DNA from 3 places in the Streptomyces sp. R33 genome. Region 1 is predicted to be linked to each of the others. Evidence: riboswitches for the same ligand, from Rfam matches in the RefSeq annotation. Region 1 holds a riboswitch; each other region holds the start of a gene.
What was found. A riboswitch is a leader RNA that binds a small molecule or an ion and turns the genes downstream of it on or off. The one in region 1 is predicted to bind thiamine pyrophosphate.
Positions count from the first base shown of each region.

Region 2: linked by a shared signal. The riboswitch ahead of thiO (glycine oxidase ThiO) and the one ahead of AB5J51_RS13065 (thiamine ABC transporter substrate binding subunit) in region 1 are both predicted to bind thiamine pyrophosphate.
Region 3: linked by a shared signal. The riboswitch ahead of thiC (phosphomethylpyrimidine synthase ThiC) and the one ahead of AB5J51_RS13065 (thiamine ABC transporter substrate binding subunit) in region 1 are both predicted to bind thiamine pyrophosphate.

Region 1 covers NZ_CP165727.1:2,915,170-2,925,554, reverse strand. The annotation lists gene dprA (DNA-processing protein DprA) at 1-142, shown strand, start outside; gene whiG (RNA polymerase sigma factor WhiG) at 352-1,191, shown strand; gene AB5J51_RS13105 (TetR/AcrR family transcriptional regulator) at 1,244-1,801, shown strand; gene AB5J51_RS13100 (M23 family metallopeptidase) at 1,837-2,328, opposite strand; gene rpsB (30S ribosomal protein S2) at 2,579-3,457, shown strand; gene tsf (translation elongation factor Ts) at 3,593-4,429, shown strand; gene pyrH (UMP kinase) at 4,592-5,371, shown strand; gene frr (ribosome recycling factor) at 5,457-6,014, shown strand; gene AB5J51_RS13075 (phosphatidate cytidylyltransferase) at 6,014-7,090, shown strand; gene rlmN (23S rRNA (adenine(2503)-C(2))-methyltransferase RlmN) at 7,252-8,364, shown strand; TPP riboswitch at 8,423-8,532, shown strand; gene AB5J51_RS13065 (thiamine ABC transporter substrate binding subunit) at 8,617-9,720, shown strand; gene AB5J51_RS13060 (iron ABC transporter permease) at 9,792-10,385, shown strand, end outside.
Region 2 covers NZ_CP165727.1:6,170,924-6,181,308, forward strand. The annotation lists gene bfr (bacterioferritin) at 1-150, opposite strand, end outside; gene AB5J51_RS28400 (sulfite oxidase-like oxidoreductase) at 353-985, shown strand; gene AB5J51_RS28405 (DUF4396 domain-containing protein) at 1,000-1,530, opposite strand; gene AB5J51_RS28410 (deoxyribonuclease IV) at 1,609-2,478, opposite strand; gene pknB (Stk1 family PASTA domain-containing Ser/Thr kinase) at 2,499-4,415, opposite strand; gene AB5J51_RS28420 (thiazole synthase) at 4,648-5,442, opposite strand; gene thiS (sulfur carrier protein ThiS) at 5,448-5,648, opposite strand; gene thiO (glycine oxidase ThiO) at 5,645-6,826, opposite strand; TPP riboswitch at 6,824-6,936, opposite strand; gene AB5J51_RS28435 (NAD(P)/FAD-dependent oxidoreductase) at 7,040-8,260, shown strand; gene AB5J51_RS28440 (Rv2175c family DNA-binding protein) at 8,340-8,705, shown strand; gene thiE (thiamine phosphate synthase) at 8,816-9,466, shown strand; gene metF (methylenetetrahydrofolate reductase [NAD(P)H]) at 9,559-10,385, shown strand, end outside.
Region 3 covers NZ_CP165727.1:4,552,925-4,563,309, forward strand. The annotation lists gene AB5J51_RS20815 (YibE/F family protein) at 1-1,006, opposite strand, end outside; TPP riboswitch at 1,079-1,224, shown strand; gene thiC (phosphomethylpyrimidine synthase ThiC) at 1,219-3,006, shown strand; gene AB5J51_RS20825 (aldo/keto reductase) at 3,127-4,179, shown strand; gene AB5J51_RS20830 (hypothetical protein) at 4,233-5,054, opposite strand; gene AB5J51_RS20835 (metallophosphoesterase) at 5,205-6,380, opposite strand; gene AB5J51_RS20840 (LacI family DNA-binding transcriptional regulator) at 6,597-7,712, opposite strand; gene hisC (histidinol-phosphate transaminase) at 8,074-9,156, shown strand; gene AB5J51_RS20850 (cyclophilin-like fold protein) at 9,205-9,573, opposite strand; gene AB5J51_RS20855 (cytochrome ubiquinol oxidase subunit I) at 9,762-10,385, shown strand, end outside.

The sequences.
Region 1 (10,385 bases):
CGGCACCGATGAAGTCATCGGCAGACTGTACGAACTTCACTCTCTGGGGTTCGTCGAACGGCAGGGCGAGGGCTGGCAGTTGACCACACAATCACCTGAAGGAGGCACACAATCCGGCGGCACCCGGCGAGGCGGTCGTTGACCTGGGGTGTTCCGGTGAAAGAGTGAAGCCGATGAGAGACGCGGTCTTCCCGGTGGCAGCCGCCGGGACCGAGCGCCAGGCGCCGGTCCCGGGTCTCCCGTGCGAGTCACGACGCCCCGGTGCCCACGCGCGATCCCGTACTCTTCGCGCACCGCGACACTTCCGTCACGCTACGCTCCCAAGGAATCCGGCTCCGGCAAAGGCGAAGCATGCCCCAGCACACCTCAGGGTCTGACCGCGCTGCGGTGCCCCCCGCTGCCCGCGGCAGCGTGCGGACCACCGCGCCCTCGTCCCTCGAGGCGCTGTGGCGCTCGTACAAGGAAAGCGGTGACGAGCGGCTGCGGGAGCAGCTGATCCTGCACTACTCGCCCCTGGTGAAGTACGTGGCCGGCCGGGTCAGCGTGGGCCTGCCGCCCAATGTGGAACAGGCCGACTTCGTCTCCTCCGGGGTCTTCGGGCTGATCGACGCCATCGAGAAGTTCGACATCGAACGGTCCATCAAGTTCGAGACGTACGCGATCACCCGGATCCGGGGCGCGATGATCGACGAGCTGCGGGCGCTGGACTGGATCCCGCGCTCGGTCCGGCAGAAGGCGCGGGCCGTGGAGCGGGCCTACGCCACGCTCGAAGCCCAGCTGCGCCGCACCCCGACCGAGCACGAGGTCGCCGGCGAGATGGGCATCGGCGTGGAGGAACTCCACGCCGTGTTCAGCCAGTTGTCGCTCGCCAACGTGGTGGCCCTGGAGGAGCTGCTGCACGTCGGAGGCGAGGGCGGCGGCGACCGCCTCTCTCTGATGGACACCCTGGAGGACACCGCCGCCGACAACCCGGTCGAGGTGGCCGAGGACCGCGAGCTGCGCAGGCTCCTGGCCCGGGCCATCAACACCCTGCCGGAGCGGGAGAAGACCGTGGTGACGCTCTACTACTACGAGGGCCTCACGCTGGCCGAGATCGGCAACGTCCTCGGCGTCACGGAGAGCAGGGTCAGCCAGATCCACACCAAGTCGGTGCTCCAACTGCGGGCCAAGCTGGCGGATGTCGGCCGGTGAGCTTGCGGCACCTCCGTAGAGTGGATACGTGCCCAGGATTCGAGCGGCCTCCGTGGCCGAGCACCGGTCGATGCAGCGCGGCGCCCTGCTGGACGCTGCGCGCTCCCTGTTGTCCGAAGGCGGGACGGAAGCGCTGACCTTCCCCGCCCTGGCGGAGCGCACCGGCCTCGCCCGGTCCTCCGTGTACGAGTACTTCCGCTCCCGCGCGGCCGTGGTCGAAGAGCTGTGCGCCGTGGACTTCCCCGTCTGGGCCGCCGAGATCGAGGCGGCGATGGAGCAGGCGCAGTCGCCGGAGGCGAAGGTCGAGGCCTACGTGCGGAGCCAGCTGGGGCTGGTCGGGGACCGGCGGCACCGGGCGGTGGTGGCGATCTCGGCCAGTGAGCTGGACGCGGGGGCGCGGGAGAAGATCCGTGCTGCGCACGGGGGGCTCGTGGCGATGATCGTGGAGGCGCTCGGAGCCCTGGGGCATGAGCAGCCCCGGCTTGCCGCGATGCTGCTGCAGGGTGTGGTGGACGCTGCGGTCCGGCGCATCGAGCTCGGTGCTGCCGAGGATCCCACCGTGGTGACGGAGGCGGCCGTGGCCATGGCCCTGCGGGGTGTAGGGGGCTGAGGCCCCCGGGGGCTCTGCCCCCGGACCTCCGCGCCTCAAACGGCGGGGCTGGAATCGCCTCGAGCGCCGGCCGGGCTGGAGTGGGGCAGGAGTCTTGGGGTGGGGCGGGGGAGCAGGGTCAGGGGGTTCAGGTAGGTGGTGCCTGAGAGGAGGCCCCAGTGGAGACAGGGCCTTCCGCAGTGCGTGCCTTCCGTGAGGACGGCGACCACCTGGCCCGCCGTGACCTCCTCACCTTCCGCCACCAGCGGCCGCACCGGTTCGTACGTGGTGCGCAGGCCGCCCGGGAGCGTGAGGGAGAGGACGCCGCGGCCGGCCACCAGCCCCGCGTAGTGCACCCGGCCCGGACCGACCGCGCGCAGCTCCGCGCCCACGGGGGCGGCCAGGTCCACCCCGCGGTGCCCCGCCGCGTACGGGGTCGGGGGCGGGTCCCACCAGCGGGCCACCACCAGTGGGGGCGGCAGCGGCCGGACCCCCGGAGCGAGTGCCTGGGTCAAGGTCAGCAGCAGCGTGAGCAGCAGTGTCGTCATGCCGTCCAGGTTGCCGCCGGCTCGCGCAGCGTGACCGCGCCTGTGGACAGGCGGCCGGGTGTGGACAACGGCGTCACCTGGCATACCGCCCGGTCCCGTACACTTCTTACGGCGATCCGGGTCACCGGGTCGACTTCGCACGCCCCAGCACCAGCCGCTCAGGCCGGGTGAAAGCGTCTCTCGGTCCCCTTCTCGGGGGCAGGGCGCGGTGGGGCGTCAGGAACCAAACCGAGAAACCAAGGAGATGGCCATGGCCGTCGTTACGATGCGGGAGCTGCTGGAAAGCGGCGTCCACTTCGGTCACCAGACCCGTCGCTGGAACCCGAAGATGAAGCGCTTCATCTTCACCGAGCGCAACGGCATCTACATCATCGACCTGCTCCAGTCGCTGTCGTACATCGACCGCGCCTACGAGTTCGTCAAGGAGACCGTTGCCCACGGCGGCTCCATCATGTTCGTCGGTACCAAGAAGCAGGCCCAGGAGGCCATCGCCGAGCAGGCGACGCGCGTTGGTATGCCGTACGTCAACCAGCGCTGGCTGGGTGGCATGCTCACCAACTTCTCCACCGTCTACAAGCGCCTCCAGCGTCTGAAGGAGCTTGAGGCGATCGACTTCGAGGACGTCGCCGCCTCGGGTCTCACCAAGAAGGAGCTCCTGGTCCTCTCCCGCGAGAAGACCAAGCTGGAGAAGACCCTCGGTGGTATCCGCGAGATGTCGAAGGTTCCCAGCGCCGTCTGGATCGTCGACACCAAGAAGGAGCACATCGCCGTCGGTGAGGCGCGCAAGCTCCACATCCCGGTCGTCGCGATCCTCGACACCAACTGCGACCCCGACGAGGTCGACTACAAGATCCCGGGCAACGACGACGCGATCCGTTCCGTCACCCTGCTCACCCGCGTGATCGCCGACGCCGTCGCCGAGGGCCTCATCGCCCGCTCCGGCGCTGCGACCGGTGACTCGAAGCCGGGCGAGAAGGCCGCCGCCGAGCCGCTCGCCGAGTGGGAGCGCGACCTGCTCGAGGGCGAGAAGAAGGCCGACGACGCCGAGGCCGCTCCGGCCGAGGCCGCTGTCGAGGCCCCGGCCGCCGAGGCTGTCGAGGCCCCGGCCGCCGACGCCGAGCAGGCCTGACCCACTGAGAGCGCCCGGCGTTCATGCGCCGGGCACTCGCAGCACGGACGATGACGGCGGGGGAGCCGCGCCAAAAGCGCGGCGCCTCCGCCGTTCACCCGTAGATCTACGACTTCGAGAGAGAATCACAGACTCATGGCGAACTACACCGCCGCTGACGTCAAGAAGCTCCGCGAGCTCACCGGCGCCGGCATGCTGGACTGCAAGAACGCGCTGGTCGAGGCCGACGGCGACGTCGACAAGGCCATGGAGGCCCTCCGTATCAAGGGTCAGAAGGGCGTCGCCAAGCGCGAGGGCCGTTCTGCCGAGAACGGTGCCGTCGTCTCCCTCATCGCCGACGACAACACCTCCGGTGTCATCGTCGAGCTGAAGTGCGAGACGGACTTCGTCGCCAAGGGCGAGAAGTTCCTGGCCGTCGCCAACCAGCTGGCCGCGCACGTCGCCGCCACCTCCCCGGCCGACATCGAGGCGCTGCTCGCGTCCGAGATCGAGCCCGGCAAGACCGTCACCGCCTTCGTGGACGAGGCGAACGCGAACCTCGGCGAGAAGATCGTCCTGGACCGCTTCGCGCAGTTCGCCGGCGGTTACGTCACGGCGTACATGCACCGCACCATGCCCGACCTGCCGTTCCAGATCGGCGTCCTGGTCGAGCTCGACAAGGAGAACGCCGAGGTCGCCCGCGGCGTCGCGCAGCACATCGCCGCGTTCGCCCCGCAGTGGCTCTCCGCCGAGGACGTCCCGGCCGACAAGGTCGAGTCCGAGCGCCGCATCGCCGAAGAGGTCACCCGCGCGGAGGGCAAGCCCGAGGCTGCCATCGCCAAGATCGTCGAGGGTCGCGTCAACGGCTTCTTCAAGGAGGCCACCCTCCTCGGCCAGCCGTACGCGCTGGACAACAAGAAGTCCGTCCAGAAGGTCCTGGACGAGGCCGGTGTCACCCTGAAGCGCTTCTCGCGCATCAAGGTCGGCATCTGAGTCCGTCCGTACACGACGGACACCGGACCCCGGTAGGGTCTGAAGCAGTCGTCCGCCCGCGCGCGGAACGACCGCAGATCTGACGAGGAGGCCATTGCCGTAGAGGGAACCGCGAGGACCCACCGGCAATGGCCTTCTTCGTATGTGCACGAGGAGATCTCCATGAATCAGGGCGTGGACCCCCACACCGCTTCCGACGACAAGAGCGACCACGACAAGAAGGGCCGCCGCTTCATGCTGAAGCTGTCGGGCGAAGCCTTCTCCGGTGGTGGAGGACTGGGCGTCGACCCCGACGTCGTCCATGCCATCGCGCGCGAAATCGCCGCGGTGGTCCGTGACGGCGCGGAGATCGCCGTCGTGATCGGCGGCGGAAACTTCTTCCGCGGCGCCGAACTGCAGCAGCGGGGCATGGACCGTGCGCGGTCCGACTACATGGGCATGCTCGGCACCGTCATGAACTGCCTCGCCCTCCAGGACTTCCTGGAGAAGGAAGGCATCGACTCGCGCGTGCAGACCGCCATCACCATGGGCCAGGTCGCGGAGCCGTACATCCCGCTGCGCGCCGTACGCCACCTGGAGAAGGGCCGCGTCGTCATCTTCGGCGCCGGCATGGGCATGCCGTACTTCTCCACCGACACCACGGCCGCCCAGCGTGCCCTGGAGATCGACGCCGAGGCCCTGCTCATGGGCAAGAACGGCGTCGACGGCGTCTACGACTCCGACCCCAAGAAGAACCCCGACGCGGTGAAGTTCGACGCGCTGGAGTACAGCGAGGTGCTCTCCCGCGACCTCAAGGTCGCCGACGCCACCGCCATCACGCTGTGCCGTGACAACAAGCTGCCGATCCTGGTCTTCGAGCTGCTCGCCGAGGGCAATATCGCCCGCGCCGTCAAGGGTGAGAAGATCGGCACGCTCGTGAGCGACCAGGGCACCCGGGCCTGAGCGTCCCGACGCCGGGCCCGGCCCCACTGGGCCGAGCCCGCCCCGCCCGCCTGAACCATCCAAATCTGACATGCAGGAGCACGTGGTGATCGAAGAAATCCTCCTCGAGGCCGAGGAGAAGATGGAGAAGGCCGTCGTCGTCGCCAAGGAAGACTTCGCCGCGATCCGCACCGGTCGTGCGCACCCGGCGATGTTCAACAAGATCGTGGCCGACTACTACGGCGCCATCACGCCCATCAACCAGCTCGCGTCCTTCTCGGTGCCCGAGCCGCGCATGGCGATCGTGACCCCGTTCGACAAGAGCGCCCTGCGCAACATCGAGCAGGCCATCCGCGACTCCGACCTGGGCGTCAACCCCAGCAACGACGGCAATATCATCCGGGTGACCTTCCCCGAGCTGACGCAGGACCGCCGCAAGGAGTACATCAAGGTCGCCCGTACCAAGGCCGAGGACTCCAAGGTCTCGATCCGCTCCATCCGCCGCAAGGCGAAGGACGCCCTCGACAAGCTCGTCAAGGACAAGGAGTCCGGCGAGGACGAGGTGCGCCGCGCGGAGAAGGAGCTCGACGACACCACCGCGAAGTACGTCGCGCAGGTCGACGAGCTGCTCAAGCACAAGGAAGCCGAGCTCCTCGAGGTCTGATGAACGACTCTCCCTGGGCCACGGAGCAGGTTCCGGCGGGTCCCGCATACGATGCGCTGGTGGGCCCGCACACTCGGCCCATGCCCATCGTGCCCGATGCCGCCGGCCGTGACTTCGACGACCGGGAAGCACGCGATCGGGGGGCCGCCGCCGACGGCGGCCCCCCGTTCCGCGCCGAGACGCCGCCGCAGGAGCCCATGCCCAGCCCCCCGCCTCCGCCCTCGCAGGCACCGCAGGACGCCTCGCCCCCGCCGCAGAAGAAGCGGGCGGGGCGAGACCTGCGTGCCGCCATAGGGGTCGGTGTCGGCCTCGGTGCGGTGATCTTCGCTTCGCTGTTCATCGTGAAGGCGGTCTTCGTCGGCGTCATCGTCGTCGCGGTCGTCGTGGGCCTGTGGGAGCTCACCTCCCGGCTCCAGGAGAAGAAGGGCATCAAGGCGCCGCTCGTCCCGCTCGCGGTCGGCGGCGCCGCCATGGTCATCGCCGGATACGTCCGCGGGGCCGAGGGCGCCTGGGTGGCCATGGCCCTGACCGCGCTGGCGGTCCTGGTCTGGCGGATGACCGAACCGCCCGAGGACTACCTCAAGGACGTCACCGCGGGCGTCTTCGCGGCGTTCTACGTGCCCTTCCTGGCCACCTTCGTCGCGATGCTGCTCACCGCCGACGACGGTCCGGAGCGCGTGGTCACGTTCCTGCTGCTGACCGTGGTCAGCGACACCGGGGCCTATGCGGTGGGCTGGCGCTTCGGCAAGCACAAGCTGGCGCCGCGCATCAGCCCAGGCAAGACCCGCGAGGGGCTGTTCGGGGCGGTGGCCTTCGCGATGGGGGCCGGCGCGCTGTGCATGGAGTTCCTGATCGACGGGGGTGCCTGGTGGCAGGGCCTGCTGCTCGGTCTCGCCGTCGCGGTCAGCGCCACGCTGGGCGACCTCGGCGAGTCGATGATCAAGCGGGACCTGGGCATCAAGGACATGGGCACGCTGCTGCCGGGCCACGGCGGCATCATGGACCGGCTCGACTCCCTGCTGCCGACCGCCCCGGTGGTGTGGCTGCTGCTGGCGGCCTTCGTCGGCACCGGCTGAAACCGGGCTCCCGCGGGTTCCGGCCGGCGGGCGGTTCACCGGGGGGACCCCGCTGAGCGGGGGCGACGTACGTCCGAAGGCTTTGGGTGGGTCCGGGCGGTTACTCTTGAAAGGCGCGCTGCTTCTGCGGCGCGCCTTTCGTCTTACGAGGAGTACCTGCCATGGCCCGCCCCGTCCCGGGAGAGCTCACCTTCGTCGCCCCTCGCGGAGCCAAGAAGCCGCCCCGGCATCTCGCCGACCTCACGCCCGAGGAGCGGCGCGAGGCGGTCGCCGCGATCGGTGAGAAGCCCTTCCGGGCCAAGCAGCTCTCGCAGCACTACTTCGCCCGGTACGCGCACGACCCGGCCGAGTGGACCGACATCCCGGCGGGCTCCCGCGAGAAGCTCCAGCAGGAGCTGCTGCCCGAGCTGATGAACGTCATCCGGCACATCTCGTGCGACGACGACACCACCCGCAAGACCCTGTGGAAGCTGCACGACGGCACGCTCGTCGAGTCCGTGCTGATGCGCTACCCCGACCGGGTCACCATGTGCATCTCCTCGCAGGCCGGCTGCGGTATGAACTGCCCGTTCTGCGCCACCGGCCAGGCGGGCCTGGACCGCAACCTGTCCACCGCCGAGATCGTCCACCAGATCGTCGACGGCATGCGCGCGCTGCGCGACGGCGAGGTCCCCGGCGGCCCGGCCCGGCTGTCCAACATCGTCTTCATGGGCATGGGCGAGCCGCTGGCGAACTACAAGCGGGTCGTCGGCGCGATCCGCCGCCTCACCGACCCCGAGCCCGACGGCCTGGGCCTGTCGCAGCGCGGCATCACCGTCTCCACCGTCGGCCTGGTCCCGGCGATGCTGCGGTTCGCCGACGAGGGCTTCAAGTGCCGCCTCGCGGTCTCGCTGCACGCGCCGGACGACGAGCTGCGCGACACCCTCGTCCCCGTGAACACCCGCTGGAAGGTCCGCGAGGTACTCGACGCGGCCTGGCAGTACGCGGAGAAGTCGGGCCGCCGGATCTCCATCGAGTACGCGCTGATCCGCGACATCAACGACCAGGCCTGGCGCGGCGACCTCCTCGGCCGGCTGCTCAAGGGCAAGCGTGTCCACGTCAACCTGATCCCGCTGAACCCGACGCCGGGCTCGAAGTGGACGGCCTCGCGTCCCGAGGACGAGAAGGCCTTCGTGGAGGCCATCGCCCGCCACGGCGTGCCGGTGACCGTCCGCGACACCCGCGGCCAGGAGATCGACGGAGCCTGCGGCCAGCTGGCGGCCTCGGAGCGCTAGCCTGCGGTTTCCTCCGCCCCGGTTCGGCCACGGGGTACCCTGTGGCCGAACCAATTGCATATTCCGACAGGGGAGCGCCACAGCGCTGAGAGTGCGGTAACCGTCATCCGCAGACCCTCTGAACCTCGCCCCGGTCATTCGGGGTAGGAAGTTCGGTCATCACTCAAGCTGTTGCGCCCTGCCCGGCGACCGCTCGCACTGAGCGCCGGGCAGGGCCGCGTCTTCTCCTGGTCATCCCAGGAGGAATCACCAGTGAGCACCACCAAGAAGTTCGCGGGCGCAGCGCTCGCGGCCGCGCTCGGCGTCGCCACGCTCAGCGCCTGCGGCGGCGGCGACGCCAAGGACAAGTCCGAGGGCGGCGCGAGCGGGTCGCCGAAGCCCAAGACGGTCACGCTCGTCTCCCACGACTCCTTCAACGTGACCGACACGGTCCTGAAGGAGTTCGAGCAGCAGAGCGGCTACACCGTCAAGGTCCTGAAGTCCGGGGACGCGGGCGCCGCACTCAACCAGGAGATCCTCACCAAGGGCTCCCCGCGCGGCGACGTCTTCTTCGGTGTCGACAACACGCTCCTCTCGCGCGCCCTCGACAACGGGATCTTCACGCCGTACGAGGCCAAGGGCCTGGCCGACGTGAAGCCCGAGTACGTGCTCGACAAGGAGCACCGGGTCACCCCGATCGACTCCGGCGACATCTGCGTCAACTACGACAAGGCGTACTTCGCCGACAAGAAGCTCGCCCCGCCGCAGACGCTGGACGACCTGATCAAGCCGGAGTACAAGAACCTGCTGGTCACCGAGAACGCGGCGACCTCCTCGCCTGGCCTCGGCTTCCTCCTCGCCTCCGTCGGCAAGTACGGCGAGGAAGGGTGGAAGGACTACTGGACCAAGCTCAAGGCCAACGGCGTCGAGGTCGTCGACGGCTGGGAGCAGGCCTACAACGAGCGCTTCTCGGGCTCCGCGGGCGGCAAGAAGGCCAAGGGCGACCGCCCGCTGGTCGTCTCCTACGCCTCCAGCCCGCCGGTCGAGGTCCTGTACGGCGAGCCGCAGCCGGCCGAGGCCCCCACGGGCGTCTCCACCGGCACCTGCTTCCGCCAGGTCGAGTTCGCGGGCCTGCTCAAGGGCGCGAAGAACGAGGAGGGCGGCAAGGCGCTCCTCGACTTCCTCGTGAGCAAGAAGTTCCAGGAGGACATGCCGCTGCAGATGTTCGTGAACCCGGTGGTCAAGGACGCGAAGCTGCCGGAGCTGTTCACGAAGCACGGCGTGGTCATCGAGAAGCCCGAGAACGTCGCTCCGGAGACCATCGCCAAGAACCGTGAGCAGTGGGTCAAGACATGGTCCTCGCTCGTCGTGAAGTAGGACGCCAGAGCGCACGCGAAAGCACTCCCGCGAAGGAGGGCGTACGCGGTACGGCCGTCAGGCTCGCCCTGATGGCCGTACCGCTCGCCTTCTTCGGGCTGTTCTTCGCCTACCCCGTCGCCGCGATCGTCGGCCGCGGGATCAAGACCGAGGACGGCTGGCAGTTCGGCCGGATCGGCGAGGTGCTGACCCGGCCCGACATCGCCGACGTGCTCTGGTTCACCACCTGGCAGGCGTGCGCGTCCACGGCGCTCACGCTCCTGATCGCACTCCCCGGCGCGTACGTCTTCGCGCGCTTCGAGTTCCCCGGCAAACAACTGCTGCGGGCGGTGGTCACGGTCCCGTTCGTGCTGCCGACCGTGGTGGTCGGCACGGCCTTCCTGGCGCTGGTCGGGCGCGGCGGACTGCTCGACGAGCTGTGGGGCGTCCGGCTGGACACCACCGTGTGGGCGATCCTGCTCGCCCACGTCTTCTTCAACTACGCCGTCGTCGTACGGACGGTCGGCGGACTCTGGGCGCAGCTCGACCCGCGCCAGGAGGAGGCCGCCCGCGTGCTGGGCGCCGGACGGTTCGCCGCCTGGCGGCGGGTGACGCTGCCCGCGCTCGGACCGGCCGTGGCCGCCGCCTCGCTGATGGTGTTCCTCTTCACCTTCACCTCCTTCGGC
Region 2 (10,385 bases), 3.3 Mb from region 1:
GTCGATGGACTCGGCACGGGTGTAGTTCGCGAGCTTGGTCCAACCCTTGTTGTCCTGGATCCGGTAGTGGAGCCAGTACTGGTTGATCGCCGTGAGCTCGCCGGTCAACTGCTCGTTCAGAAACTCGAGGACCTCGGGGTCGCCCTGCATCGCAGAGGCTCCTTCCAGGCAGTGTCAGCTGTAATGACGGGTCTGGGGGTACCTCCCAGCCGTGACTGGGGGAGTGCGCGCATCCTTGCACCGCCGCAGGAGGCCGTCCAGTAAGTGCCTCCTTAGTGTGAGTTGCAGTGACTTGCCCGTATAGGGGCATACCTGGTCGTGACCACCCCGCCACGTCTGTCACCATGGAGGCATGGGTCAGCCGGAAAGCCGGGAATCTCCGGGAGCAGAGCAGCTGGAGCTTCCACCGGGGCAGCGGTTGCAGCGCGGCTGGCCGGTCACCCACTACGGCCCGGTCCCCAAGTTCAAGCCGGACCGCTGGGAGTTCCGCGTCTTCGGAGCGACCGCCGACGGTGACAAGCACTGCTGGAACCACGAGGAATTCACGGCCCTGCCGTTCGAGTCGGTCGTGGCGGACCTGCACTGCGTGACGAAGTTCAGCATGCAGGGCGCCGAATGGGGCGGGGTCCTCGCCCGCGACATCCTCGCCCTGGCGCCGCCGTCGCCGCAGGTCACGCACGTGATGGTGTGGGCCGAGTACGGCTTCAGCTCCAACCTGCGGCTGGCCGACTTCGCTTCCGACCGCACCGTCTTCGCCACCCACGAGGGCGGTGAACTGCTCACCGCCGAGCACGGTTTCCCGGTACGGCTCGTGGTCCCGCACCTGTACGCCTGGAAGGGCCCGAAGTGGGTCCGCGGCATCGAGTACATGACCGCCGACCGCCGCGGCTTCTGGGAGGAGCGCGGCTACCACAACATCGGCGACGCCTGGCGCGAGCAGCGCTACTCGTACCAGGAGGAGCCGGGGGACGGCCCCGAGTTGTAATCGGGGCTCCGCCCTCAGTGGTGGTACCGGTGCACGACCGCGTGGCCCTTGCCGCGGCCGATCAGCCACTTGTTGACCGGGGTCGTGACGACGAAGGCGAGCGCGAGCGAGATCGCCAGCACGACCCAGAACAGCGCGTCCGCGAGGTGCGCGTCCATCGCTCCCGGCCACAGCGCGATCACGCCGTTGTCGATCAGCTCCATGACGGCGATCGAAAGGGTGTCCGCGGCCAAGGCCACCCGGATGGCCGCACGCAGGTCCACGCCGGCGGCGAGGATCCCGCGCAGGGTGAGCGCGTAGCCGAAGAAGAACGCGAGGACGATCGCCAGGATCATCGTCGGCACATTTCCCCAGCCCAGGGCCGTGCCGATGACCATGCCGAGCACTTCGCCGATGGCGCAGCCGGTGAGGCAGTGGAGGGTGGCCTTGGCCGCCACGGCCCAGCTCGCCCTGCCGTGGCCGGTGCCCTGGCCGCCGGTGCCGTGGCCGCTGTCGTGGTGCTGATGGTGTGCGTCGTGCTCGTGGTGTGCGTGCGCGTGTTCCATCGGAACCCCCTGGGAACGTCGGATAACGGTCCTGCAGACAGCAGAACCGTATACCCCCCAGGGGTATTCCTCAACGGATCAGTGGAGCTCGCGCAGCTCCTTCAGCAGCGCCACGTCCGCCGCATGCCCTTCCTTGCCGCCCGGCGTCTCGATGATCAGCGGGACGCCCTGCGTCGCGGGATGCGTGAACAGCTCGGCGAACGCGTCCCCGCCGATGTGTCCCTGCCCGATGTTGGCGTGGCGGTCCTTGTGGGCGCCCACGCCCTCCTTCGAGTCGTTCGCGTGGATCAGCTTCAGCCGCCCCTCGCCCACCGTGTCCACCAGCAGGTCCAGCGTCTGCTTGGCGCCGCCCGGCTCCGCCAGATCGTGCCCCGCGGCGAAGACATGGCAGGTGTCCAGGCAGATCCCGAGCTTCGGATGGTGCTCCAGCGCCTCGAAGTACGGCCCGAAGTCCCAGGTCCGCGAGCACAGCGAGGAACCCTGCCCGGCCGTGGACTCCAGCAGCAGGAACGGGTCGTCGTCGTGCACCAGCTCGTCCAGCAGCGGCAGCATGTACTCCCTGACCTGCGCGTACGCCACCTCGCGCGGGCGCCCTCCGGTCGCCGAGCCGGTGTGGACGACCACCCCGAGCGCACCGATCTCCCGGCCGCGGCGCAGCGAGTGCCGCAGTGACTCCACCGACCTCTCCACGGTCGCCTCCGTGTGCGAGCCGAAGTTGATCAGGTACGGCGCGTGCACATACGCCGGGATCGACCCGGCCGCGCACCCGGCCCGGAACAACTCGTCCTGCGCCGGGTTCCCCACCGGGGTGGCCCAGCCGCGGGGATTGGCCACGAAGACCTGGACGGCCTCGGCACCCATCTCCCGCGCGTACGTCAGCCCCACCGAGGCGAGCCCGCCGGCGACGGGGACGTGTCCGCCCACGGGATTGCGCACGGCCCCGTCCATGACGCTCTGGTCCACTACCGCTACAGCCCCTTGGTCCGTAGGACGATCGTGCTGCCCTCGGGGGCGTTCTGGCCGCCCGGCACCGACTGGGCGTCCACCGTGTTGCTGAAGGACAGGAAGGGCCGCTCCACCTTCACCTTGAAACCGGCCGCCTCCAGCGTCCTGCGGGCCACGTCCGCCTCCTGGCCGGTCACGTTCGGCACCGGGATCTGCCGCGGGCCCTTGGACACGGTGAGCGTCACCGTGTCACCCGTCGCGGCCTGCGCTCCGGCGCCGATCGACTGGTTGGCGACCGTACCGGCAGGGAACGGCGAATTGACCTGGTCCGCGGCCGTCTCGACCTTGAGGCCGGCGTCCTGGAGGGCGGCCCGCGCCTGGTCGAGGGGGCGTCCGGCCACGTTCGGCACCTGCACCGGCCGGCCCTTGCTGACCACGATCGCGACCGCCGTGTCGGGCGACCGCTTCTGCCCGCCCGTCGGATCGGTGGAGATCACCGATCCCTGCGCGACGTCCTGGCTGAACGCCTGCGTGACCAGGCCGGGAGCCAGACCGCTCTTGGTCAGCTCGGCCTTCGCGTCGTCCAGCGGCCTGCCCTTCACGTCCGGTACGACGACGACCTCCGGGCCGCGCGAGATCGTCAGCACCACCGCGCCGTTGCCGCGGATGCGCTTGCCGCCCGAGGGGTCGGAGTTCATCACCGTCCCGCGGTCGAACGCGTCGCTGAACTTCCGGTCGATCCGCTTCACACCGAGGCCGGCCGCGGACAGGTCGGACTTGGCCTGCGCCTCGCTCTTCCCGAGCAGATTGGGGACCTTCGTGAACTGGCCGGCGTTGATGTACCAGACCCCGGTGCCCAGACCGAGCGCGAGCAGCACCCCGGCGATCACGAGCAGCGTGCCGCGCCGCGGCCTGCGCGAGGCCGGAGGCGCGGTACGGGCCGGTGCGGGCTCCGGGCGGTCCGGGAGCTCCAGCCGGGACGTGAGGTTCACGGGCGGCTGTCCCGCGACGGGCCGCGGGATCACACTGGTGCGGTCCTCGGTGGCGCTGCGCGCCTCGGCACGCGCCTGCGGCGGCACGGCGTCCAGCTCGGCGTCACCGAGCAGCGCGCGGGCGTCGAGGGCCAGCCCGAGCAGGGCGGCGGCGTCGGAGGGGCGCAGCTCCGGATCGCGGGCGGCGGCGTACGCGACGAGCTGGTCCAGGACGCCCGGCAGCCCCGGGACGGCGGCCGACGGCGGCGGCACGTCCTCGTGCAGGTGCTGGTAGAGCACCTGGGCGGGGGTGCCGCCGGAGTGCGGCTTGGAGCCGGTGAGCATCTCGTACAGGACGACACCGCAGGCGTAGACGTCCACGCGGGTGTCGCCGCTGCCGCTCTCGATCTGCTCGGGGGCGAGGTAGGAGACGGTGCCGAGGACGGAGCCGGTGGTGCTGGTGACCGAGTCGACGGACCGGACCAGCCCGAAGTCCGCCACCTTGACCCGGCCGTCGTCGCCGATCAGGACGTTCTCGGGCTTCATGTCGCGGTGCACGAACCCGGCCCGGTGGGCGGCGCCGAGCGCGGCGAGGACGGGCTCGAGGATGTCGAGGGCGGCCCGGGGCTGGAGCGCGCCGCGCTCGCGGAGCACGTCGCGCAGCGTGCAGCCGGAGACGTACTCCATGGCGAGGTACGTGTACGGCCCGTCGGTGCCCTGGTCGAAGACGGCGACGACGTTGGGGTGCGCGAGGCGGGCCACGGACTTGGCCTCGCGGATGAACCGGTCGACGAAGCCGCCGTCGGCGGCGAGCGCCGGGTGCATCACCTTCAGCGCGAGCACGCGGTCGAGGCGGGTGTCGACGGCCCGGTAGACCGTCGCCATGCCGCCGGCCGCGATGCGGGCGTCGACGCGGTAGCGGCCGTCGAGTGTCTGCCCGACGAGGGGGTCATCCAGGGTCGTATCCACCCGGCGATTCTACGAGCGCGGGTCGGGGTCCCGTCCCGGGTGTGGTTTGTTGCAGCGCAGCTGTGACGTGACTCCCTTTTCGACGCGCCCCTCGCGCGGCTCGGCCCCGGCGGGTCCGGATCTTGCCGCGCAGCGGCAATTCCAGCCCGTCCGGGGCCGAAGACCGGGTCCGGGCAGAGCCCGGGAAACGGAGAAAGGGCGGGGCGGGGAGAAGGCCCCGCGCAGCGGAGCGTCAGAAGGCCGGGCGTTCCGGGTCGAGGGCGGCGCGGCCCTCGGCCGGGGACGAGGCCTCCGCGAAGCGGCGCTGCGGGATGCGGCCCGCGCGGTACGCCAGACGGCCCGCCGACACCGCGTCGCGCATGGCCGCCGCCATCAGGACCGGGGACTGCGCCCGGGTCACCGCCGACGCCAGCATCACCGCCGAGCACCCCAGCTCCATCGCCAGCGCCACGTCCGAGGCCGTACCGGCCCCCGCGTCCAGGATCACCGGCACCCCCGCCCGCTCCGCGATCAGCTCGAAGTTGTGCGGGTTGCGGATCCCCATCCCCGAGCCGATCGGCGACCCCAGCGGCATGATCGCCGCACAGCCCACGTCCTCCAGCTTCCGCGCGAGCACCGGGTCGTCGTTGGTGTACGGCAGCACCGTGAAGCCCTCGTCCACCAGCGTCTCCGCGGCGTCCAGCAGCTCCAGGCCGTCCGGCAGCAGGGTCCGCTCGTCGGCCACGACCTCGAGCTTGATCCAGTCCGTGCCCAGCGCCTCCCGCGCGAGGCGCGCCGTCAGCACCGCCTCGCCCGCCGTGAAGCAGCCCGCCGTGTTGGGGAGTACGCAGATGCCCAGCCGGGTCAGCACCGACAGGACCGAGCCCTGGACCGTCGGGTCCAGCCGCCGCATCGCCACCGTCGTGAGCTCCGTACCGGACGCGGTCAGCGCCCGTTCCAGGACGTCCAGGCTCGGCGCCCCGCCCGTCCCCATGATCAGGCGGGACGAGAAGGTCCGGCCGCCCAGCACGAAAGCGTCGTCTGCCATCGCGCTCAGCCTCCCTGCACGGCGGTGAGGATCTCGACCCGGTCGCCCTCGCCCACCGGCGTGAGCGGCCACTGCCCGCGCGGGACCACGGTCTCGTTGAGTGCGGCCGCGACGCCCGAGGGGGCCGCGGTCAGGATGGCGACCACCGCGTCGAGGGTGGTGCCGGCCGCGACCTCGCGCGGCTCGCCGTTGACGGAGATCGTCATGCGTAGGACTCCTGACGTGCGACGCTGAAGCGGCGCGGGGTGAACGGGCGGGCGATCTCCGGGAGCACGCCGGTGGTCAGCAGCTCCGCCATGACGTCGCCGGTGAGCGGGGTCAGCAGCACCCCGTTGCGGTAGTGCCCGGTGGCCAGGTGCAGGCCGGGCAGGTCGGTCGGGCCGAGCAGCGGGGCGTTGTCCGGGGAGCCGGGCCGCAGCCCCGCCCGGGTCTCGGTCAGCGGCAGTTCGGTGATGCCGGGTACCAACTCATGGGCGTCGCGCAGGAGTTCGTACACGCCGCCCGCGGTGACCGTGGTGTCCCAGCCGAGTTCCTCGCTGGTGGCGCCGATGACGAGCTCGCCGTTCTCGCGCGGCACCAGGTACACGTGGCTGCCGCGGACCACCGCCCGGACCGTCCGCGACAGGAACGGCGCGTACGCCGCCGGCACCGCGAGCCGCAGCACCTGGCCCTTGACCGGCCGTACGGGCGGCAGCACCTGCGCCGGTACGCCGGCCAGCCGGCCGCTGAGCGAGCCCGCGGCCAGCACCACCTGGTCGGCGCGCAGCTCCGTACCGTCGTCGAGCAGTGCCCCGGCGGCCCGGTCGGCGGCGGTGAGCAGCTGCTCGGCGTCCGCCCGGTGGATCTCCACGCCGGCGCCCTCGCAGGCGGCCAGCAGCGCGGCCGCCAGCCGGCGCGGGTCGACCTGGTGGTCGCCGTCCACGCGCAGGCCGCCGCGTACGCCCGGGGCCAGCATCGGCTCCAGGCGGCGGCACTCGCGGCCGGTGAGCCACTCGGACTCCAGGCCGCAGCGCCGCTGCAGGGCGTGCAGCTCGCGCAGGTGGAGCCGGTCGTCGGCGTCGAGGGCCACGGCGAGCGTGCCGCAGGCGCGGTAGCCGATGTCCATCCCTCCGCTGGCGTCGGCCAGCTCGGCGGCGAACTCCGGGTAGCGGCCGGCGGAGGCGAGATTGAGGCCCAGCAGGGTCTCCTCGCCGTAGTGCAGCTCCGTGACGGCGGCGAGCATGCCGGCCGCGACCTGAGCGGCGCCGCCGCCGGGCGCCGGATCGGCGAGCGCGGTCCGCAGCCCGCGCCGGGCCGCCCGCCAGGCGGTGACCAGGCCGATGATCCCGCCCCCGATGACGAGGACGTCGGATCCCCTGGCGGATCCCTTCCGAGATGAGTGCATGGGCGTCCAGCCCCTCCCTTCGCCGGCATGACCCGGATCAGGTTCGTACGGTCGGAGGCCGTCCAGCCTCCCTCTCAGCCCGGTACGCCCGGACTCCCGCGATAGGTACGACGGCCAGACTAACCCCGGCGCCGGGGCCGGGTAAGGCTGCCTCCCCGGCCGTTCCCCCGGCCGCTGTTCCTGACGGTGCGTCAGATCGCTAGGCTGGGCGGTGTGAGCGAGCAGACGGAACAGACACAGAGCGGCGTCGTCATCGTCGGCGCCGGAATGGCCGGGGTGCAGACCGCGGTCGCGCTGCGGGAGCAGGGGTGGAGCGGCCCCCTGACCCTGCTGGGCGCCGAGCCCCACCAGCCCTACGACCGGCCCCCGCTGTCCAAGGCGGTGCTGCTCGGCAAGGCCGAGGACTCCGCCTTCGACGTGGACTTCGAGGGGCTGGGCATCGAGCTCCGGCTCGGGGTGGAGGTCACCGGGCTGCGGGCCGCCGAGCGCGAGCTGGACACCGAGGCGGGACCGGTCCCGTACGAGGTGCTCGTACTGGCGACCGGCGCCGAACCACTGACCCTGCCCGGGTCCGAGGGCGTCCAGGGCGTGCACCTGCTGCGCACCCTGGACGACGCGGCCCGGCTGCGCCCGGTGCTGGCCCAGGCGCCGGCGACCGTGGTCGTCGGGGCCGGCTGGATCGGCGCCGAGTTCGCCACGGCGGCGCGCGAGGCGGGCTGCGCGGTGACCGTGGTCGAGGCGGCGGACCGGGTGCTGGCCGGGGCGCTGCCGGCGGAGGTCGCGGCCCCCATGGCCCGCTGGTACGAGGAGGCCGGGGCCGCCCTGCTGACCGGCGCGAAGGTGGCCTCGGTGGAGTCCGGGCGGGTCCTGCTCGCGGACGGCCGGGAGCTGCCGGCGGGCGCGGTGGTCGTGGGCATCGGGGCCCGGCCGGCGACCCGGTGGCTGGCGGAATCGGGGGTCGCGCTCGGCCCGGACGGCTCGGTCACCGCGGACGAGTACCTGCGGACCTCCCTGCCCGGGGTGTACGCGGTCGGCGACTGCGCGTCGTTCCCGTCGGGGCGCTACGGGGCGCGGCTGCTGGTGCACCACTGGGACAACGCCCTGCAGGGGCCGCGCGTGGTCGCGGCGAACATCGTGGCGGCGGCTCCGGTGCAGGTCTACGACCCGGTGCCGTACTTCTGGTCGGAGCAGTTCGGGCGCTTCGTGCAGTACGCGGGGCACCATGCGGGGGCGGACGAGCTCATGTGGCGCGGGGACCCGGCCGAGGCGGCGTGGTCGGTGTGCTGGCTCCGGGCGGGAGCGCTGGTCGCGGTCCTGGCGGTGGGTCGGCCGCGGGACCTGGCGCAGGGCCGGAAGCTGATCGAGACGGGCGCCCCCGTGGACCCCGCCAAGGTCTCCGACCCGGCGACCCCGCTGAAATCGGCGCTGGTCTAGACGGTGCGGAGGGGGCCCGCAGACCCGGACGGGTCGGCTCGGGTACCGGGTGTCGGTCCGAGGTGGCAGGCTTGTGCTCGTGACCGAGATTGACGCAAAGATCGATGCCCTTGTCCCCGCCTGGCTGTACCTCCCCGACATCGCGGAGATGCTCGACATCGAAGTGACCCGGGTCCGCCAGCTGGTCAAGGAAGGTCAGCTGATCGCCGTACGCCGCGGTGAGAACCGCGCGCTGCAGGTGCCCGCCGCCTTCATCGACGGCGACAAGACCGTCAAGGGCCTCGCGGGCCTGCTGACCGTGCTCCGCGACGACGGCTTCTCCGACGAGGAGATGCTGGAATGGCTCTTCACCGCCGACCCGACCCTGCCCGGCACCCCCGTCCAGGCGCTGAGTGAGAATCGCGGCACGGAGGTGAAGCGCCGCGCTCAGGCGCTCGCCCTCTGAGCCGAGCGACCCGAGCGACCCGAGCGGCCCGGTGATCCGGGCCGCCTGATCCATCCGCGGTGCACGGGCCCTGGACGGCCCGTGCACCGCTTCCACCCCGGGGGGTACCCATGTCCGCGAACGCCCAGCTGTCCGATGCCCGGCTCTACCTGTGCACGGACGCCCGCAAGCGGCAGGGGGACCTCCCCGAGTTCCTCGACGCGGTCCTGGCCGGAGGCGTGGACATCGTCCAGCTCCGGGACAAGGGCATGGAGGCCGGCGAGGAGCTCGAGCACCTCCAGGTCTTCGCCGAGGCCGCCCGCCGGCACGGCAGGCTCCTCGCGGTGAACGACCGCGCCGACGTCGCCCACGCCATCGGCTCCGACGTCCTGCACCTGGGCCAGGGCGACATCCCGGTGCCCGCCGCCCGTGCGATCCTCGGCGACGGGGTGCTCTTCGGCCGGTCCTGCCACGCCGAGTCCGAGGTCGACGCCGCCGTCGCCGAGCCGGGCGTGGACTACTTCTGCACCGGCCCCTGCTGGCCCACCCCCACCAAGCCCGGCCGGTACGCCCCCGGCCTCGGGCTGGTCCGGTACGCGGCCTCGCTGGCGCAGCCCCGCCCCTGGTTCGCCATCGGCGGCATCGACGCGGGCAACCTCGACGAGGTCCTCGACGCCGGAGCCACCCGCATCGTGGTCGTCCGCGCCCTGACCGAGGCCTCCGACCCGGGTGCGGCCGCCGCCGACCTGGCCAAGCGGGTCCGGGAGCGCGTTTCCGCCTAAGCCGTCGCAGGACCCCCGTGCAGGTGTCCAAAAACGTGTCCAAAAGGCGGACACCGCTTCGGTGACCGCGAACACGCGTCTAACCTGCCCGTATGGCCCTTGGAACCGCTTCCACCCGTACGGACCGTGCACGCACGGTCCGTGACCTGCTGGCGTCCGGGAGCCCGTCGTACTCCTTCGAGTTCTGGGCGCCCAAGACGGAGAAGGGCGAGCGCAACCTCTGGAACGCGCTGCGCCGGATCGAGGCGGTGGGCCCGAGCTTCGTCTCCGTGACCTACGGGGCCGGCGGCTCCACCCGCGGCGGCACCGTCAAGGCCACCCAGCAGATCGCCGCCGACACCACCCTGACCCCCGTCGCGCACCTCACCGCGGTCGACCACTCCATCGCCGAGCTGCGCAATGTCATCGGCCAGTTCGCCGACGCCGGCATCCGCAACATGCTCGCCGTGCGCGGAGACCCGCCGGGCGACCCGATGGGCCCCTGGCTGGCGCACCCCGAGGGCGTGCACTACGCGGCCGACCTCGTCCGACTGCTCAAGGAGTCCGGGGACTTCTGCGTGGGCGTCGCGGCCTTCCCCGAGATGCACCCGCGCTCGGAGGACTGGGACACGGACATCCGTCACTTCGTGGACAAGTGCCGCGCCGGCGCCGACTATGCGATCACCCAGATGTTCTTCGATCCGGAGAATTATCTGCGGCTGCGCGACAGCGCCGGGAAGGCGGGCTGCGAGACCCCGATCATCCCCGAGGTCATGCCTGTTGTGGGCATCAAGCAGCTCGACCGGTTGCCACAACTCAGCAACGCAGTCTTCCCCGCAGCCGTGAAAGAGCGCATGCTCGCCGTCAAGGACGATCCAGCCGCTGTACGCTCCATTGGGATCGAGTTCGCCACGGAGTTCTGCGCGCGGCTGCTGTCCGA
Region 3 (10,385 bases), 1.6 Mb from region 1:
CATCGTCGAGCACCCCCAGAGATCCGATGATCACGCCTGCAAGCAGCAGGCCGCTCATGTCGATGTCCGGGTAGAGCCCGTGGATCAGGCCGGTGTTGTCGTCGGTGTTGCCGCTCAGGAACGCCCAGTCGACGAACACCGAGCCCAGCAGCCCGATCAGCAGCAGCGAGACGAGCGTGCCCAGGACGGCGACGGAGGTACGGGCGCTCAGTCCGTGGCACATGTACAGCGCGATGAGCATGATGGCGCTGGCGCCGATGACGGCAACGAGCAGCGGGTTCGAGCCCTGCAGGATCGCCGGGAGGATGAAGAGCGTCAGCACGCCGAAGCTGACGACCAGCGCGACCAGCGCGAACACGCCACGCATCCGGCCGACGACGACCACCGCCACGGCGAAGAGCCCGGCCAGCACCGCCAACGGCAGCTTGCGGTTCACGTCGATCACGGAGTACTGGAGATCCCGGGGCGCGTCCGGCGCGTATGCGACGACCACCTCCTGGCCGTTCTCCAACTGCCGTGGAGCGCCCGGCTGGACGATCTCGAAGAAGGTGCGGCCCTTGTCGGATCCGGTGCCGACCTCGATGGTGGCCTTCTTGCACTCGCCGGTCTGCGCGGCCTGGGCCTCGCGGCCCTCCGGGGTGGAGACGTTGCCGGTGGGCGGCACCTGCGAGGCGTTCACGGATTTGCAGTCGACCTGTTCGAGCGCGACGACCCGGCCCTGCTGGGTCTGCCGGTCGAACCCCACCCCGGAGCGCTCGTGGGCGGGAGCGCCGCCCGGCCAGAGCACCACCATGCCGGCGAAGACGGCGACGGCGAAGGGGATCAGTACGGCCGCGATGACCTTGCGCAGGTGCTTCGAGACGGGCGCCGCCGGCCCGTGGCTGTGGGAATGACCATGGGAGTGGCCCTCGGAAGGGCCGTGGTCGTGCCCGGCGGCCGCGTGGGCGTGGTCGGTGTGACCCGTGGGCTCGGGGTGCTTGGGGGGAGTCTGCGGCGAGGACGTCACCGGCAGATCATCGCAAGAGTTGAGGGGGCCCACTGTTCAGCACGCCACAGATGACGCTAGCGTGGGGGCACCTTTGCACAACGCGGGAGCTCGGAGCACCGGGCTGAGAGGGCGCTGATCACCGTACGCGCAGTACACATGCGTACGGGAAGAGGCTGCGTCGACCGCCGAACCTGTTACCGGGTAATGCCGGCGTAGGGAGATCAGGTCTCATGACCATTCAGGACGCACGCACGCCTGCCGTCAGCCAGGACGCCGACGGCCAGACCGAGCGCCAGCCGGGCTGGCACAAGGGCTACGTGGCGGGCTCCCGGCCCGACATCCGGGTGCCGGTCCGCCAGGTCCACCTCACCAACGGCAAGGACGTGACGCTCTACGACACGTCGGGGCCGTACACCGACCCGCAGATCGAGACCGACGTGCGGCGCGGCCTGCCGCCGCTGCGCGAGAACTGGATCATCAGCCGCGGCGACACCGAGGAGTACGCGGGCCGTCCCGTGCGCCCCGAGGACGACGGCATCAAGCACACCTCGCCGCGCGGTGGCCTGAAGAACCTCGACGCGGTCTTCCCGGGCCGCCCCCGCCAGCCCCGCCGGGGCCGTGGCGGCGCTGCCGTCACGCAGCTCGCGTACGCCCGCCGCGGTGAGATCACCCCGGAGATGGAGTACGTCGCGATCCGCGAGAACGTCTCCCCCGAGGTCGTCCGCGAGGAGATCGCCGCAGGTCGCGCGGTGCTTCCCGCGAACGTGAACCACCCGGAGATCGAGCCGATGATCATCGGCAAGCGGTTCCTGGTGAAGGTCAACGCCAACATCGGCAACTCCGCTGTCACCTCCTCCATCGAGGAGGAGGTCGACAAGATGACCTGGGCGACCAAGTGGGGCGCCGACACGGTCATGGACCTCTCGACCGGCCGCAACATCCACACCACCCGCGAGTGGGTGCTGCGCAACTCCCCCGTGCCGATCGGCACCGTGCCGCTGTACCAGGCGCTCGAGAAGGTCGACGGCCGCGCCGAGGACCTGACCTGGGAGATCTACAAGGACACGGTCATCGAGCAGGCCGAGCAGGGCGTCGACTACATGACGGTCCACGCCGGCGTGCTGCTGCCCTACGTGCCCCTGACCGCCCGCCGCAAGACCGGCATCGTCTCGCGCGGCGGCTCCATCATGGCCGCGTGGTGCCTGGCGCACCACAAGGAGAACTTCCTCTACACGAACTTCGAGGAGCTCTGCGAGATCCTCGCGACGTACGACGTCACGTACTCGCTGGGCGACGGCCTGCGCCCCGGCTCCATCGCGGACGCCAACGACGCGGCGCAGTTCGCGGAGCTGAAGACGCTGGGCGAGCTGAACACGATCGCCAAGCGGCACAACGTGCAGACCATGATCGAGGGCCCGGGCCACGTCCCGATGCACAAGATCAAGGAGAACATCGACCTCCAGCAGGAGATCTGCGAGGAGGCGCCGTTCTACACGCTCGGCCCGCTGACCACGGACGTCGCCCCGGCGTACGACCACATCACCTCGGGCATCGGCGCCGCGATGATCGCCTGGTGGGGCACCGCGATGCTCTGCTACGTCACGCCGAAGGAGCACCTGGGCCTGCCCAACCGTGACGACGTGAAGACCGGCGTCATCACGTACAAGATCGCCGCCCACGCGGCGGACCTGGCCAAGGGCCACCCGGGCGCCCAGGAGTGGGACGACGCCCTGTCGGACGCGCGGTTCGAGTTCCGCTGGGAGGACCAGTTCAACCTGGCCCTCGACCCGGACACGGCCCGTGAGTTCCACGACGAGACGCTCCCCGCCGAGCCGGCCAAGACCGCGCACTTCTGCTCCATGTGCGGTCCGAAGTTCTGCTCGATGAAGATCTCCCAGGACATCCGCCGTGAGCACGGCGGAGACCTGAAGGCCGATGAGATCGAGGCGGGCATGGCGGAGAAGTCCGCCGAGTTCGCGGCGAGCGGCAACCGGGTCTACCTCCCGCTGGCGGACTGACCCGACCGCCGTGGTGGCGCTGCTCCGGGGAGGAGGAGGGGACTCCCCAGAGCAGCGTCCCCGGAACGGAATTGCTTGCGCTGGAGTGCACTCCAACTCCTACAGTGCGGCCCCATGACCATGAGATATCGCAGTCTGGGCGGGACCGGCATAGAGGTCAGCGCGCACTGCCTCGGCACGATGATGTTCGGATCGGTGGGGAACCCGGACCACGACGAGTGCGCCCGGATCATCCATGCCGCGCTCGATCAGGGCATCAACTTCGTCGACACCGCGGACATGTACTCCGCAGGGGAGTCCGAGGAGATCGTCGGCAAGGCGCTGAAGGGGCGGCGCGATGACGTCGTGCTCGCCACCAAGGTCCACTTTCAGATGGGGGAGGGACGCAACCGCAGAGGGAACTCGCGGCGGTGGATCGTGCAGGCCGTCGAGGACAGTTTGCGGCGGCTGGACACCGATTGGATCGACCTCTACCAGGTGCACCGGCCCGACCACTCGACGGACGTCGAGGAGACCCTCTCGGTCCTCGGAGACCTGGTGCGGGCGGGCAAGATCCGTGCCTTCGGCTGCTCCACCTTCCCCGCCGAGGAGATCGTCGAGGCGCATCACGTCGCCGAGCGGCGGGCTCTTCCGCGGTTCCGGACGGAGCAGCCCCCGTACTCGATCCTCGCGCGCGGGGTGGAAGCCTCCGTCCTGCCGGTCGCCCGGCGGTACGGGATGGGCGTACTGACCTGGAGTCCGCTCGCCTCCGGCTTCCTGTCCGGAAAGTACCGGCTCGGCGGGCCCGTCGACATGAGCTCGGGGAGGGCGGCGCTGACGCCGGCGCGCTTCGACCCGGCGATCCCCGGCAACGTGGCGAAGCTGGAGGCCGTGGAACAGCTCCTCGAGCTCGCCGACGGCATCGGCTGCACGCTGCCCGAGCTGGCGGTCGCCTTCCCGGTCGCGCATCCCGCAGTCACCTCGGTGATCATCGGCCCGCGGACCATGGACCAGCTGAACTCGCTGGTCAAGGGTGCCGGACTGGTCCTCGACGACGCGGCACTCGACCGGATCGACGAGATCGTGCCGCCGGGGACGAACCTCTACCACCCGGACGGCGTGTGGCGCCCGACGGCTTTGACCGACACCGCGCAGCGGCGGCGCGCCCCGGGGGACCGGTCGGCGGGCCAGTAGCCGTACAGCGCGATGTTTCACGTGAAACAGGGACGGACTGCCCACCTGGGCCGTCAGGACGTCTCGGTCTCCGGGCCGCCGAAGTCGGGGCCGGTGAAGTCCGGAGGCGAGTAGCCGGGCCGGGGTCCCTGTGAAGCGGATCCCGGGCTGGTGAAGTCGGGCCGGGAGTATCCCAAGTTGGGGATGCGCCCGGCCTTCGGCGTGCGGGGGGCCGGATACACGGGCCCCGCGCTCGGATCGGCCAGCGCGTCCCGCAGGAACGGCAGGATGCCCCGCTCCAGCAGGGCGTGCCGCCAGGCCTCGCGGGCCTGCGCAAGCTCGTCGGGTATCGCACCGTCCTCGGCCACGACCTCCGTCGCGCGGTTGCGGACGGCCGTCACCAGCAGCCCGATCACCGCGAACAGCAGCGAGACCACGGTCAGTGCGCCGAAGAGCCAACCCGCCGTCAGCATCGTGTCGGCGAAGGCGGGTTCGGGCTCGATCGCCTTCAGGGTGTACCCCACCAGCAGGAAGATCAGCATCGCGGTGCCCGCCAGGACCGGCGCGAGCACCGCGACCACGGCGCTGACCCCGGCGCCGTCGTCGCCCTCGTCCTGCCCGGCACTCCTGTCCGCACCCGCCGATCCGGGGGTGGACAGGGCCTCGTCGCGCCGTTCGCCGCGGAGTTTCACGTAGTGGTCGTACTCGGCCGCGGCCGCGGCCGTCAGCAGCGCGCTGGCCCCGACGGCCATCGTGCGCAGTTGTTCGGCGTTCAGCCGTTCGCCGAGCGCGGCGAGCTCGGGCCGTTCGTGTGCGGTACGCAGCGCCTCGTCGAGGAGCCGATCGAACTCGGGTCGGTCTTCGGTCAGCAGGTGCGGAGCGCTGTTCATGTGCATCCCCCGATGCTCCGTGGGGACCGGTTTGCCCGCGTAGACCCGGGCGCCGGCACAAACGGAGGAGAGCCTGCTACGGATAGGGCGATGGTAGAGCGCCCATGCCACGCCGTGACAGGGGCTTTCCTGAAATTACCCCCCTTCTGATAACCCTCAGTCGCTCAGCGGGAGTTGCACGACCAGCAGTTTGCCCGCCATCGTGACCCCGCCGTCCATGGCGATCGCGAGTCCGTCCGCATACACGTGCGGTCCGGTCACGGCCTCCGGGCCGCGGGACTCGTCGCCGTCCTCGGTGCCCACCTCGCCCAGCAGGTACGGGATCGGGCTGTGCCCGTGCACGACCCGGCCGCCGCCGTAGGTGTCGAGGAGGTCGCGTACGGCCTGGGGGCCGGTCTCCTCGTCGCGGAAGGCGAACCGCTTGGTGAACTTGCGGAAGAGGTCCCAGGTGATGTCGGCGTCGTTGCGGTTGAGCAGCTCGTGGATGGTGTCGTTGACGTCCTCGATGGAGTCGCCGTAGTCGAGGTACGCGGTGGTGTCGGAGTGCAGCAGCAGGTGCCCGTCCTCCAGCACGGCCGCGTCCAGCCGTGACATCCACTGCAGGTGCACGTCCTCCAGGCGCTCCATGTCGGTGCGCTGGCCGCCGTTGAGGAGCCAGGCGGCCTGGAAGGTGGCGGTGCCGGCGCCCGAGGCGACGGGGGTGTCGCCGAACCGCTTGGCGCCGATGAGGAGCAGTTCGTGGTTGCCCATGAGCGCCTTGCAGTAGCCGCCGGATGCGGCGGCCTCGGCGGAGAGGCGCATCACGAGGTCGATGACGCCGATCCCGTCGGGCCCGCGGTCGGTGAAGTCGCCGAGGAACCAGATGCGTGCGTTGCCGGCAGACCAGCGGCGCTCGGCGTCGATGAGGCCCTGCGCCTGGAGTTCGGTGACGAGCTCGTCCAGGTAGCCGTGGACGTCGCCGACGACGTACAGCGGCCCGGGGCCCGCGGCCGGGGACTCCTGGGGAACGTACACGACCTGGACGGTGTCACCCGGTCCGCCGCGGCCGATGATCGGCAGATCGCGGTGCGTGGGGGTGTAGCCCTCGTCGAGGTCGTCCTCGTCGGCCGGAACGCCCGCGGCGGGCGCCTGGCCCAGGGGCGGCGCCGGGGGCACGGGTGCGCCCTCCCCGTAGTACGCGGGGTACTCGCCGTACACGGGGGCTTCGTCGGGAAGCCCGCCGGCCACGCCGTACGGGGCGGGCTCGGTGACCGGAACTCGGAAGTCCCGCAGCGTCTCCGTCCGCATCGCGGGTCCCTGACCGGCCCCCTGAGTCATCGACCCCTCCACCACCGTCGCGCTGCCGTACACCTGCGGACCCTCCTGACCTCCGGGGCGGAGGGTCCGTGATGTCGTGCGCCCATCATAGGAATGCGGCTCGCGCTCTGTGACGCACCAGGGGTGGTGAATCCTGGGCGGAACCAATAGTTCCTGCCGCTTTCTCCCGAAATGGGTGTTGCTGAAATCCTCGGCGGGGCCGTCAGCCCCGCCGGTTTCGCGGTGTGGCGGTCAGTCCTTGGCCGGTGACCGGGGCGGACTGACGGTCGTACGGGGCTGCCTGCGCTGCGAGGAGGTGCGGACGATCAGCTCGGTCGGGACGACCTGTTCGACCGGGCGCCCGGTGCCGACCCCCTCGATGGCGTCGATGAGCAGCTGCACGACGGCGGTGCCGATCCGGCGCGGTTTGAGGGAGAGGGTGGTGATGGGCGGTTCGGTGTTGGCGTACACGGTGGACTCGCTGCAGCAGACGAGCAGCAGGTCCTCGGGGACGCGCAGGCCGTAGCGCCGGGCGGCGGCGAGCAGGTCGGTCCCGTTGGGGTCGAACAGCCCGTAGACGGCGTCGGGCCGGTCGGGCCGGGCGAGCAGCCGGTCCGCGGCGACGGCGCCCGCGCACGGGTCGTGGGCGGGGTAGGACTCGTAGACGGGGTCCTGGCCGACGCGCTCGCACCAACTGAGGTAGGCGGTGGTGGAGAGCCGGGTGTAGGTGTCGGTGGTGGTGCCGGTCAGCAGCCCGATACGGCGGGCTCCGGCGGCGGCGAGGTGGTCGAGCAGGTTGAGTACGGCGGCCTCGTGGTCGTTGTCGACCCAGGCGGTGACGGGGAGGGAGCCGGCCGGACGGCCGTCGGAGACGACTGGGAGGCCTTGGCGGACCAGTTCGGTGACGACGGGGTCGTGGTCGGAGGGGTCGATGACGACGGTGCCGTCGAGGGCCACGTTGGACCACACGTCGTGTCGGGAGGTGGCGGGGAGGATGACGAGGGCGTAGCCGCGGGCGAGCGCGGCGGAAGTGGCGGCCCTGGCCATCTCGGCGAAGTAGGCGAATTCGGTGAAGGTGAAAGGTTCATCCCCGTACGTCGTCACGGTCAGACCGATGAGGCCCGACTTGCCGGTACGGAGGGTGCGGGCCGCGGCGGAGGGGCGGTAGCCCAGCCGGTCGGCGACCTCGCGAACGTGGCGGCGGGTGGCGTCCGGCAGCCGCCCCTTGCCATTGAGCGCGTCGGAGACGGTTGTGATCGAGACGCCCGCTGCGGCGGCCACGTCCCTGATGCCGGCCCGGCCCTGTCGGCCGGCGGCCCGCCGGGTGGTCTCGGTCCGGCTCACCTGATGCTTCCCTGCTGCTGTCATGGCGAGCCGATAGTAGGGCTCGGCGGGGTGGGTGGTCCGGGTGCATATGCACGCGTTGACAGGAACGATTCTGCATGGTTCGCCACCCCCAATGACCTTGGAATTAAAGGCATTTGAGCGCGGAGAGTGAGCGGGGCGTTTGTCGTCGGGTACGGGCATGCCAAAGCGGTGTGGTCTCGGGCCGGTCTCAACTCACCTGTACGAGGGATGCGCGCCACGGCGTGGGCCACCGGCGTGTGCATATATGCGTGCGCTCCCCCGCAATCCCGGCGCCGCCATTTTCGGAAGAGCGGAATCCTCATAAGGTGAGCAGTATTGAGTCGACGGCGACGTCGTACGGGACGGTCGAGGAGGACCTGCGGTGAGCGAGAAGAGCCCGAAGCTGCGCGCCGAGCTGGACGGCATTCCCACCTACAAGCCCGGGAAGCCCGCTGCCGCGGGCGGGCCCGTCGCGTACAAGCTGTCCTCGAACGAGAACCCGTACCCGCCGCTGTCCGGGGTGCTGGAGACCGCGGTCGCAGCCGCAGGACAGTTCAACCGCTACCCCGACCTGGCCTGCACGGCCCTGGTGAACGAGCTCGCCGAGCGGTTCGGGGTGCCGGTCGAGCACATCGCCACCGGTACGGGGTCCGTGGGCGTGGCCCAGCAGCTGGTCCAGTCGACGGCCGGCCCGGGCGACGAGGTCATCTACGCCTGGCGGTCCTTCGAGGCCTACCCGATCGTCACGCAGATCTCGGGTGCCACGGCCGTGCAGGTCCCGCTGACGGACGGGGACGTGCACGACCTCGACGCGATGTTCGACGCGATCACCGAGCGGACCCGGCTGATCTTCGTCTGCAACCCCAACAACCCCACCGGCACCGCCGTGCGCCGTGACGAGCTGGTGCGGTTCCTGGACCGGGTGCCCTCGGACATCCTGGTGGTGCTGGACGAGGCCTACCACGAGTTCGTCCGCGACGTCGAGGTGCCGGACGGCATCGAGCTCTACCGGAGCCGCCCGAACGTCTGCGTGCTGCGTACGTTCTCCAAGGCGTACGGGCTGGCCGGCCTGCGCGTCGGCTTCGCTGTGGCGCACGAGCCGGTGGCGGCGGCGCTGCGCAAGACGGCGGTGCCCTTCGGTGTCAGCCAGCTCGCCCAGGACGCGGCGGTCGCCTCGCTGCGTGCCGAGGACGAGCTGATGGGCCGGGTCGGGGCGCTGGTGGGAGAGCGTGCGCGGGTCTACAAGACGCTGCTCGGCCAGGGCTGGACCGTGGTGCCGGAGACGCAGGCGAACTTCGTGTGGATGCGCCTGGGGGAGCGGACCGCCGAGTTCGCGGCGGCCTGCGAGAAGGCCGGTGTGGTGGTCCGGCCCTTCGCGGGCGAGGGCCTGCGGGTCACGATCGGTGAGCCCGAGGCGAACGACATCTTCCTGCACACGGCGGAGGCGTTCTTCAAGGAGCTGTAGCCCTCAGGGGCTCCGCGGGTTCGCAGGCGCCACGCCGGTTCGCAGGGGCTACGCGAGTTCCACGCGGATCGGGTCGCCGTCGCGGACGGTGGACAGCAGGCGGGGGTCGCCCTCGAACGAGCCGAGCACGTTGCACGGGCTCGCCAGGCGGCTCTCGCCTCCGCGCGAGATGGGCGTGGGGCCGTAGGGGAGCGCGAGGGCGTCGCCCTCGGTCCAGAACGCGACCGTGCCCGGGTCGACGACCTGCCGGGCGTCGTGCTCGAGCGCCACGGAGACGCCGGTGTCGAAGTAGACCTCCTCGCCCCAGGTGTGGGCGGACGCGGAGATCGGAAGGGCCTCGGCCAGCGCCTTGCTGGTCGGGGTCTCGTCAAGGGTTGCCGTGAGCTGGCCTGCGGGCCAGGAGATACGAATCCTCATGAGCGGCATTCAACAATCTGTTGAAAGTGTTGGCTAGAGGGGACCCCCCTGAAAGGCGCCGGAAGCGGTACGACATAATGCTTGTGAATGTGAACGCGTTCACAAGCGTGCCTGCTTCATCCCGTATTGGGTAGGGCATGCCACGCAAACTGCGGCAGTGACCACGGCGCACCGAAGGAGACGACGACGTGGACGTAGCTTTGGCGCCAGAGACGTTGGCGCGCTGGCAGTTCGGCATCACCACCGTCTATCACTTCCTCTTCGTCCCGCTGACGATCTCTCTCGCGGCGCTCACGGCAGGTCTCCAGACCGCCTGGGTGCGCTCGGGGAAAGAGAAGTACCTCAGAGCCACGAAGTTCTGGGGCAAGCTTTTCTTGATCAATATCGCCATGGGTGTCGTCACGGGCATCGTGCAGGAGTTCCAGTTCGGCATGAACTGGTCCGACTACTCGCGCTTCGTCGGTGACATCTTCGGGGCCCCGCTGGCCTTCGAGGCGCTCATCGCCTTCTTCTTCGAGTCGACCTTCATCGGCCTGTGGATCTTCGGCTGGGACAAACTCCCGAAGAAGATCCATCTGGCCTGCATCTGGATGGTCTCGATCGGCACCATCCTCTCCGCGTACTTCATCCTCGCGGCCAATTCCTGGATGCAGCACCCGGTCGGCTACCGGATCAACGAAGAGCGGGGCCGGGCCGAACTCACCGACTTCTGGCTCGTCCTCACCCAGAACACCGCGCTGACCCAGTTCTTCCACACCATCACGGCGGCCTTCCTGGTCGGCGGCGCCTTCATGGTCGGCATCTCCGCCTTC